2 regions of the Arthrobacter sp. YA7-1 genome follow, and region 2 is predicted to be linked to the other one. Evidence: riboswitches for the same ligand, from Rfam matches in the RefSeq annotation. Region 2 holds a riboswitch; the other holds the start of a gene.

Region 1 (4,205 bases), 660 kb from region 2:
TGACGGTCTCTTCGATCATGTGGGGATCGGCGATGACGGCCACGCTTGGCTACTGGGTGGACCAGGCCCGGGCCGGCCGCGGAATAGCTCCCACTGCGGTTGCCATGGCCACCGACCATTGCTTCAAAGCCCTTGGCTTGCACCGGATGGAGATCAACATCAGGCCGGAGAACGGGCCGAGCCTGCGAGTTGTCGAGAAGTTGGGATTCCGCGACGAAGGGCGCCGCGAGCGTTTCCTTCACATCAACGGAGAATGGGCTGACCATCGAAGCTTTGCGTTGACCTCGGAAGAGGTCCCCGGAGGCTTGCTGGCCGCTTGGCTTCGGCACGGAGCCAACTAGCCGCTTTCGGCGAATAAGGGTCATAAGTCCATTGATTTGCCGACTCTCCGACGACACACCGATGGCAATGCGGTGGCCTCCGGCTATTTGCTTCTACGGTTTTGATTGTGGACTTCCCTCTCAGCAGCTCGGTGATATTGGTCATTGCTGTCGCGCTGTGGATCGTTTGGGTTGCGCCATACATACTCCGGAATCGTCGCCAGCACATCCAGATGGCCGGTGACTTCCCAACAGATGTTATTGACGAAGACGCTCATGAACTGCAAGCCGGGGTGGTTCTGTCAATCACCCCTCGGCAGGAGAAAGCAATGGAAACCATGCAGAGCACCGCAACCGCATTGCCCGAGGTATCGGCCGGCGCCGGCGAACGGCGTGATGCTGCATCGGAAACAGCGGTCTTCAAAGTCAGATACGGGCGCTGTGCCCTTGCCCTTGCCGCCGTTCTCCTCCTGCTCGCGGCTGCCGTTTCCGGCGTCCTCCGCATTCTTGGCCTCGTTTCCGCGTGGCTGCCGCTGGGATGCATAGTGGGCGTGGTCGCGACCGTCTTCCTGCTTCGCCGACTGGCCATCCGGGACCGCAGGGCGAAGATAAACAAGGCCTTCCGGAACGCGATGGCCCCTCCAGCCGAGAGTCCCCGCGCAAGCGCTCCTGCAACGGACCGTCCGGCGACCAAGATTTTCGACGCCGAAGCCCACGCCCGTGAAGCGACGCGACTGACCGCCGTCGAACTTCGTCAAGCCGCCCTCAATGTTGCTGTCGCCGCCGGCGACAACACAGTCCGGTTTACAGCGGAATCCAAGGAAGCTGAATGGCAGCCCGTGGACGTCCCCAAACCAACATACGTCGATGCCGCCAAGGCGCCGCGGCCCGCCCCCGAGCCCCTCGACCTGCCTGAGGCTCCCAAGCCTCTCGGCAAGCCGACGTTGAAGCCAGCCAGCGCACCGTCCGTGGGCGCGTCGGTCCAGGCGCAGCACGGCAAGCCCCAGAGTGGCCTCAGCAACCTCGACGACGTCTTGCAGCGCCGCCGGGCATAACCTCCAGTGACTACCGTCTGCGTGGCAGGTGGCACGGGACAAGTGGGCCGTAAAGTCGTCCGTTTGGCGCTCGACGCCGGGCTCGACGTGACGGTGCTGAGCCGCCGCCCGCCGTCGGGCGCGTCACCAGTCCATCGCGACGGCGCGCGCTACTTTCAGGCTGACGTCACCACAGGTGCCGGGCTGGCCGAAGCCCTGCAGGGGGCCGATGTGGTGATCGATTGCTTGGAAGGGCAATTCGGAAAAGCGCGGAGGAAATTCGCCGACGGCGGCGCGCGCCTGCTCGCCGCGGCCACCGTTGCCGGAGTCCGTAAGGCCGTTCTCCTCTCGATCATCAATTGCGACCAGACCAGCGCGGCGTTTTATGTCTCCAAAGCAGACAAGGAGCGGGTCTACGCACTCTCGTCGCTGGAGACGGTTGTTGTGCGGGCCACCCAATTCCACAGCCTCGTGACGGCGGTTTTCCAGGCGGGCTCGAAAGTCCGCCTCATCCCGGTCTTCAAGGGCGCGCGCTTTCAAACGATTTCGCCGACGAATGTGGCGTCCGAGTTGCTTGCCGAGGCGTTGCGGGAGCCTTCAGAAGAGCGGCACCGGACGCGAACCATCGGCGGACCGGACATCTGGTCCATGCGTGAGCTCGCTGAGATCTGGCGCAAGGCATCGGGACGTGCCGGGCTTCTCGTGGAGGTGCCGTTGCCGGGGGAGATGGGCAGATATCTTCGGAAGGGGCTGAATCTGGTCCCAAGCCAGCGGACCGGGACAGACACGTTCGAGGCCTGGTTGGCGAAGCGCGAAGAAAGTTTGTAGCCTAGGGACACTGGCAATGCACAGTTGACCAGGGGCTATAGCTCAGTTGGTAGAGCGCTTCGTTCGCATCGAAGAGGTCAGGGGTTCGAATCCCCTTAGCTCCACAGTGAAGGCCCTCCCACCTGCGGAAACGTTGGGCAGGAGGGTCTTCGTTGTTGCTGGGGTTGCGAAATCACTAACCTGGCACTGACATCGGTCCCGGATTGAGACGGGCTCCGGTGGTTCTGCCCCTTTCGGCCCGTCGAGCCCTTCCCCCTGTTCGGGTGTGAGGAAGCGCAGCGCGTTGGGTGAGGCCCAGGTTGTGTTCCATTGCGATCTCGGCAACGTTCTTCACCTGTCCCGGGGAGCCGCCCATGACTTCGGCCAAGCCGGCGGCGGCCATCGAGGAAGCGGAGCCGACCTCGCCCTGGCAGCCCACTTCGGCGCCGGAGATCGAGGCCTGCTCCTTGTAGAGCCCCCCGACGGCGCCCGCGGCAAGCAGGAACTTCAGGGATGTCGATCGCGGCGAGGCGGTCCGCGGCTAATTGGGTTCCTCCCCGCTCTGTATCGGACCTGAGAGATTCCGCAGAACGCATTGTCGCGTTGTGTTCCGCTTGCACCGTCGGTGAGCCGGACCGAAGCCTGGCTGCTTTCCAGAGTCGCCTCGCCGCAGCGGTACGGGGGCCTGAGAGATTCCTGGGGAGGATTTGCTCCTACGGCGCCTGCCCGGTTCAGGACTGGGAGGACTCTCCCGCCACGGTTCGAAAGGCATATTCAGATTTGGGGTGATTTGGCTCACACCATACACACAACGTCAGTGCCGGGGCAACATCTGCTTGCGGACATTGCTATCGGCAGCGGGTTTACTTGTGCATGGCCTCATGGATCTGGAGCGCAAACCAAAGCTGGGCCAACGTGGAGGTTTCGGTCATGTCGAGCCCCGTCAACTCGCTGATTTTCCGGATGCGGTAGATGATGGTTTGGCGATGGGCGAAGAGCGCCGCGGCAGTCTTTTGCCATGACCTCTGAGTGTCCAAGTAGGTCTTCAAAGTCACGATGAGATCGCCTTCCTGGCTCTGTTCATACGTGAAGATCGGGCCGAGCAGCCGCTGTACCAACGCCGTTCCCTCCTCGAAACTCGTGAGCCCCAGCCAGGAGGGCCCCTCGGCGTAACGGGTCAGACTTACTGCATTGCCTTTCGCTGAACCGAGCGCCCACAGCGATTCCTGGAGTGCGCGTTGGACGCCCCCGGCAGACGTAGGCGAGCTGATGCCAATCCGGACCCCGGGCCCCGCGCAGTGGATCAAAACGTCATCCGTCACCCCCGCGGTTGCCGCTACATGAAGGGTGTTGAGACGCCGCAGGCAAGCGGCCTGAAGTCCGTGGCGCCACAGTTCCACGTGAATGTTCGCCAGCCGCTCGCCGTCGTCGGCCCCTATCGAAACCACGACGAAATTCTGCGCGGAAATCTCAAAATCGCTGAGCCTGATCTCCAGTTCCGCGATCCCGAGGCGCCCATCGAACGCCTGCAGGAGGAATTCGCCTGCTAGGCGGTGCCGCCCTTCCAGGGACAGGGCCGTTCGCGAGAGTTCCAGTCCCAGCACCGTCGCCGCATGCAGAAGCACGACGGCGTCAGGGTGCGGATCGCTTTTCGGCAGCACCACCAGCACCGCATTGGCGTGGGTGGGGATGTCCATCATCAACACGTGCCGGTCCCGAAGCCGATGCCATTGGAACTTCTTTCCGGTCATGGGTATATGTCCCGTCAGGGGGGCCAATTCCGCTTGCAGGAAGTCCGGCAACGGCTCACCATCCGGGTGCCAGGGATGGAGGCATCGCCGGTCCACGACGAAAAGCTCCGCATTGAGCTCAGCCGCGAGTCCTTGGAGAAGGCCTTGCCAGTGGTCCTCAATTGTTCCCGCCGTACGAAGCAAGTCATACACCCGTGCGGTCTGACGCAGGCGTCGCGATTCCTCCAAAAGGGAAGCTTCAGCCACGGTTCGCGCGATAGCGATGAAGGGCAATGGATACGGAATGCTAATCA
Region 2 (4,205 bases):
AGCCGACGCCCTGCATCATGCCGGAAAGGTGCGCCGCGGTATGCGAATCACGGGTCCGCAACATGATCATGGTCAACGCCACAGCCGTGAGGCTCCCCTGCCCCAGGCCCAGCAGTCCGGTCCACACCCAAATCAGGTCCGTGGGTCCGAAGATGCTCAAGGCGAAGCCGCCGCCGGTCATCAGCGCAACCACGGTGTTGATGACGCGCTGATCCTTGAACCGGGCTGCGAGCCCCGGAGCGATGAACGAACCAAGCATCTGCAGCACGATCGACACGGACACGATCAGGCCGGCCGTCCCGCCGTCGATCCCGCGGTCACGCAGGATCGGCGCCAACCAGGCGAACACGCTGAAGGACATCATCGCCTGCAACACCATGAAGATGGTGACTTGCCAGGCGACGGCGGAACGCCAGACGTTCGCACCGCCGTCGGCGGCGTTGTGGCGGACGGGATGCTGGCGAATCGCCAGAGGGAGGAAAAGCAAGAGTACGACGGCGGCGGGCAGCGCCCAGAACCACAGCGCCGAGGTCCAGTTTCCGGTCGCCGTGAAGACGGGATAGGTGAAACCGGCGCCAAGCGCTGCTGACGCGCAAATCGCCGTCGTATACAGACCGCACATGAGCCCGAGCCGGTGCGGGAAATCACGCTTGACCACGCCGGGCAGCAGCACGTTGCAGAGCGCGATCGCGGCGCCGCACGCCGCGGTACCGGCAAGGAGTGCCGGCAAGTGCCCGGCGCCGGCGAGATCCACGGGACGGATCAGCAGTCCCGCTGTGAGCACTACCATCGCGCCGAGCAACACCCTCTCGGCACCGAACCTGCGGGCCAGGATCGGCGCCAGCGGCGCGAAGACACCCAGCAATGTCACCGGCACAGTAGTGAGGACAACCACCGCCCAGCCCGGCAACCCGGCGTCGGCGGTGACTTCCGGAAGGACTGCCGAAAAACTCGAAAAAACCGTCCGCAGGTTCAGGCCGATGAGCACCAGGCAGATCCCCAGGAAGACAAGTCCGCCGCGCGTCTTGACCAGCGTGGGCTCGGGCTCGGGAAGCTCGTCGATCTCGGCGTCGACGAGGATCTCGCGGGCGCCGGGGTGCGGCGTAGTGTTCTTGGGGGCGCTTGAAGCGGGGGTCACCAAACCATTCTGGCAGTCATGCTCATACCGGGGCGCCTCATGACGGGAGCGCACCCAGGGTCCGCCGCGGGCGTTTGGTGCCGCAACGGTATTCTGGAGGAGATGAGTGAAACCCCAGAAACCCCTGAAACACCGCAGTCTGCGCGCCCCGTGACCCCCGGCAGCCAGGCCTCCTTCGGCACGTACGGCGGCCGGCCGGTCAGTTTCGTGCGCCGCGGGACGCGGCTTCAGGGCCGCCGCCAGGCCGCGTGGGAGGAGCACTCGGACCGCTGGGCCATCCAGGTTCCGCGGCACGTTGCCAACACTTCGGTACACCCGGATTACGTGTTCGACGCCGAAGCCGAGTTTGGGCGCAGGGCGCCGCTGATCGTCGAAATCGGTTCGGGCCTCGGCGACGCTGTGTGCCATGCGGCCGAGGAAAATCCGGACAAGGATTTCCTCGCCGTGGAGGTCTATACCCCGGGCCTGGCCAACACGATGATCAAGATCAACAGCCGCGGGCTCAGCAACGTACGCGTGGTGGAGGCCAACGCCCCCGAGGTCCTGGCCACCATGCTCCCCGAGGGCTCGGTCAGCGAGCTCTGGGTCTTTTTCCCGGATCCGTGGCACAAGTCCCGGCACCACAAGCGCCGCCTCATCCAGCCGGCGTTCGCTGAACTCGCAGCACGGTCCCTCAAGAAGGGCGGCCTGTGGCGGATCGCCACCGACTGGTCCAACTACGCCATCCACGTCCGCGAGGTCCTCGCCGGCTCCACCGAGTTTGAGAACGTGCACGACGGCGAACGGACCGGCGCTGAGAGCCCCCTCACCCAAGTGTGGGAATCCGGAGTCGAATCCATGGTGGGCGGGGCACCTGTCAAGGAAGGCCGCGCCCCGGTCAGCACCGAGCACACCGGCCCCAACGAGGGAGTGGACCACGTGGGCGGGTGGGCTCCACGCTTCGATGGCCGCATCCGCACCAGCTTCGAAAACAAGGCCCACGAGGCCGGACGCATGATCTTCGACCTCAGCTATCGCAAGATCTAGCTTCACGACCGCGCCTGGGTTCTTTGCGCACCGCACAGGCACCGGATACCATGTGAGACGTGTCACCGAAAGGCGGCACGTGCTTATGATCTGCGGCGGGAGAGTCCTGCCGGTACATTTTCAGCAGGCGCCGTAGGAGCAAATCCTCCCCAGGAATCTCTCAGGCCCATGTACCGCCGCGGCAAGGCAACTCTGGAAAGCAGTCCGGGCAACCGGACTCACCGACGGTGCAAGCGTCCAGCCACGAGGTGGAGACGCGGAAACTCTCAGGTCCAATACAGAGCGGGGAGGAACCGACTCATCGTGGCGCGTGAGCGCCACCTGAATTTTGGAGTTCCTCATGACCCTGGCACCTGAAGGCCGTAAGCTGCTGCGCGTTGAACAGCGCAACAAAGCCGTCCCGGTCGAACGCAAGCCCGAGTGGATCAAGGCCAAGGTCCAGATGGGCCCGGAATTCGTGGGCCTGAAGAACCTCGTGAAAAAAGAAGGCCTGCACACCGTCTGCGAGGAAGCCGGCTGCCCGAACATCTTCGAGTGCTGGGAAGACAAGGAAGCGACCTTCCTGATCGGCGGCTCCGAATGCACCCGCCGCTGCGACTTCTGCCAGATCGACACCGGCAAACCCTCCCCCGTGGACATGTTCGAACCCACCAAGGTCGCCCGCTCCGTCCAGGCCATGAACCTGCGCTACGCCACCGTGACCGGCGTCGCGCGCGATGACCTGGCAGACGAAGGCGTCTGGCTCTACGCCGAAACCGTCCGCAAGATCCACGAACTGAACCCCGGCACCGGCGTCGAGCTGCTCATCCCCGACTTCTCCGGCAAACCCGAACACATCAGCGCGATCTGCGACTCGAACCCGGAAGTCTTCGCGCACAACGTCGAAACCGTGCCCCGGATCTTCAAGCGCATCCGCCCCGCGTTCCGCTACGACCGCTCCCTGGACGTCATCACCCAGGGTCGGGCCCACGGCATGGTCACCAAATCCAACCTGATCCTGGGCATGGGCGAAACCCGGGAAGAGATCTCCGAAGCCCTGGCCGACCTGCACGCCGCGGGCTGTGACCTGATCACCATCACCCAGTACCTGCGCCCCTCCGAACGGCACCTGCCCGTGGACCGCTGGGTCAAACCCCAGGAATTCGTCGACCTCGCCACCGAAGCCGAGGAAATCGGCTTCCTCGGCGTCATGTCCGGCCCCCTGGTCCGCTCCTCCTACCGCGCCGGACGCCTCTGGGCCACCGCGATGCGCAAAAAAGGCCGCGAAATCCCCGTGCACCTCGCCCACATCGCCGAAGGCATCCAAGACTCCGGCACCACCCGCCAGGAAGCCCGCACCCTCCTCGCACACCACGCGACGGCCTGATCCGGAAGGAGCCAGCATGTTCCCCACCCGGATTGAAATCATTCCCTCAGACGGAATCGTTGAGAAAGTCCAGGCAACAGTACCGCTTTCCACAACACTCACCGTCACCTGCCTGCCCCATCACGGCATCGCGCGGACCATGGAGGCGTCCGTCAGGCTCAGCCTCCTTGGCTACACCGTGATTCCGCACCTCTCGGCACGTGGGTTGGAGAACCGGGCGCAGCTTTCCGGCATCCTCCGGGATTGCGAGGCCGCCGGGATCAGTGAGGTCTTCGCCATCGGTGGAGACGGACCTCTTGGCGCGGGCCCCTACCGATCGAGCCTTGGGCTCTTGGCGGATATCGCCGAGTACACCGGCGGCAGCATCACAGCGGGCATCGCCGGTTACCCCGAGGGACACCCCTCCGTGAGCGGGCTGGACTTGTTGGACGCCCTGCTGGCGAAACAACAGCTGGCGACGCATGTTGTCACGCAGATGTGCTTCTCCGCGCCGAAGATCCTCGACTACGCCGCGCTCCTGCGCCGGGAAGGCGTCGAGCTTCCCGTATGGGCCGGCGTGGCCGGAGCAGTTCCCCGGACAAAACTGCTGGCCTTGGCAACCCAGATCGGCGTCGGGACGTCGCTGAAGTTCCTCAGCAACAAGGGAACTCTTGCCCGCAAGCTCCTGGGCCCGGA

The links. Region 2 has a riboswitch for glycine ahead of lipA (lipoyl synthase). Riboswitches for the same ligand answer to the same signal wherever they lie in the genome.
Region 1: another riboswitch for glycine. It lies ahead of OIT41_RS14885 (L-serine ammonia-lyase, iron-sulfur-dependent, subunit alpha); the one in region 2 lies ahead of lipA (lipoyl synthase).

The regions. Positions count from the first base shown of each region.
Region 1 is NZ_CP110114.1:3,181,023-3,185,227, reverse strand. Features, by position in the region: gene OIT41_RS14905 (GNAT family N-acetyltransferase) at 1-341, shown strand, start outside; gene OIT41_RS14900 (hypothetical protein) at 650-1,375, shown strand; gene OIT41_RS14895 (SDR family oxidoreductase) at 1,439-2,182, shown strand; tRNA gene OIT41_RS14890 (tRNA-Ala) at 2,214-2,286, shown strand; partial or broken gene OIT41_RS14885 (L-serine ammonia-lyase, iron-sulfur-dependent, subunit alpha) at 2,469-2,672, opposite strand; glycine riboswitch at 2,825-2,925, opposite strand; gene OIT41_RS14880 (PucR family transcriptional regulator) at 3,025-4,205, opposite strand, start outside.
Region 2 is NZ_CP110114.1:3,838,592-3,842,796, forward strand. Features, by position in the region: gene OIT41_RS17925 (MFS transporter) at 1-1,138, opposite strand, end outside; gene trmB (tRNA (guanosine(46)-N7)-methyltransferase TrmB) at 1,241-2,164, shown strand; glycine riboswitch at 2,251-2,350, shown strand; gene lipA (lipoyl synthase) at 2,505-3,530, shown strand; gene OIT41_RS17940 (methylenetetrahydrofolate reductase) at 3,547-4,205, shown strand, end outside.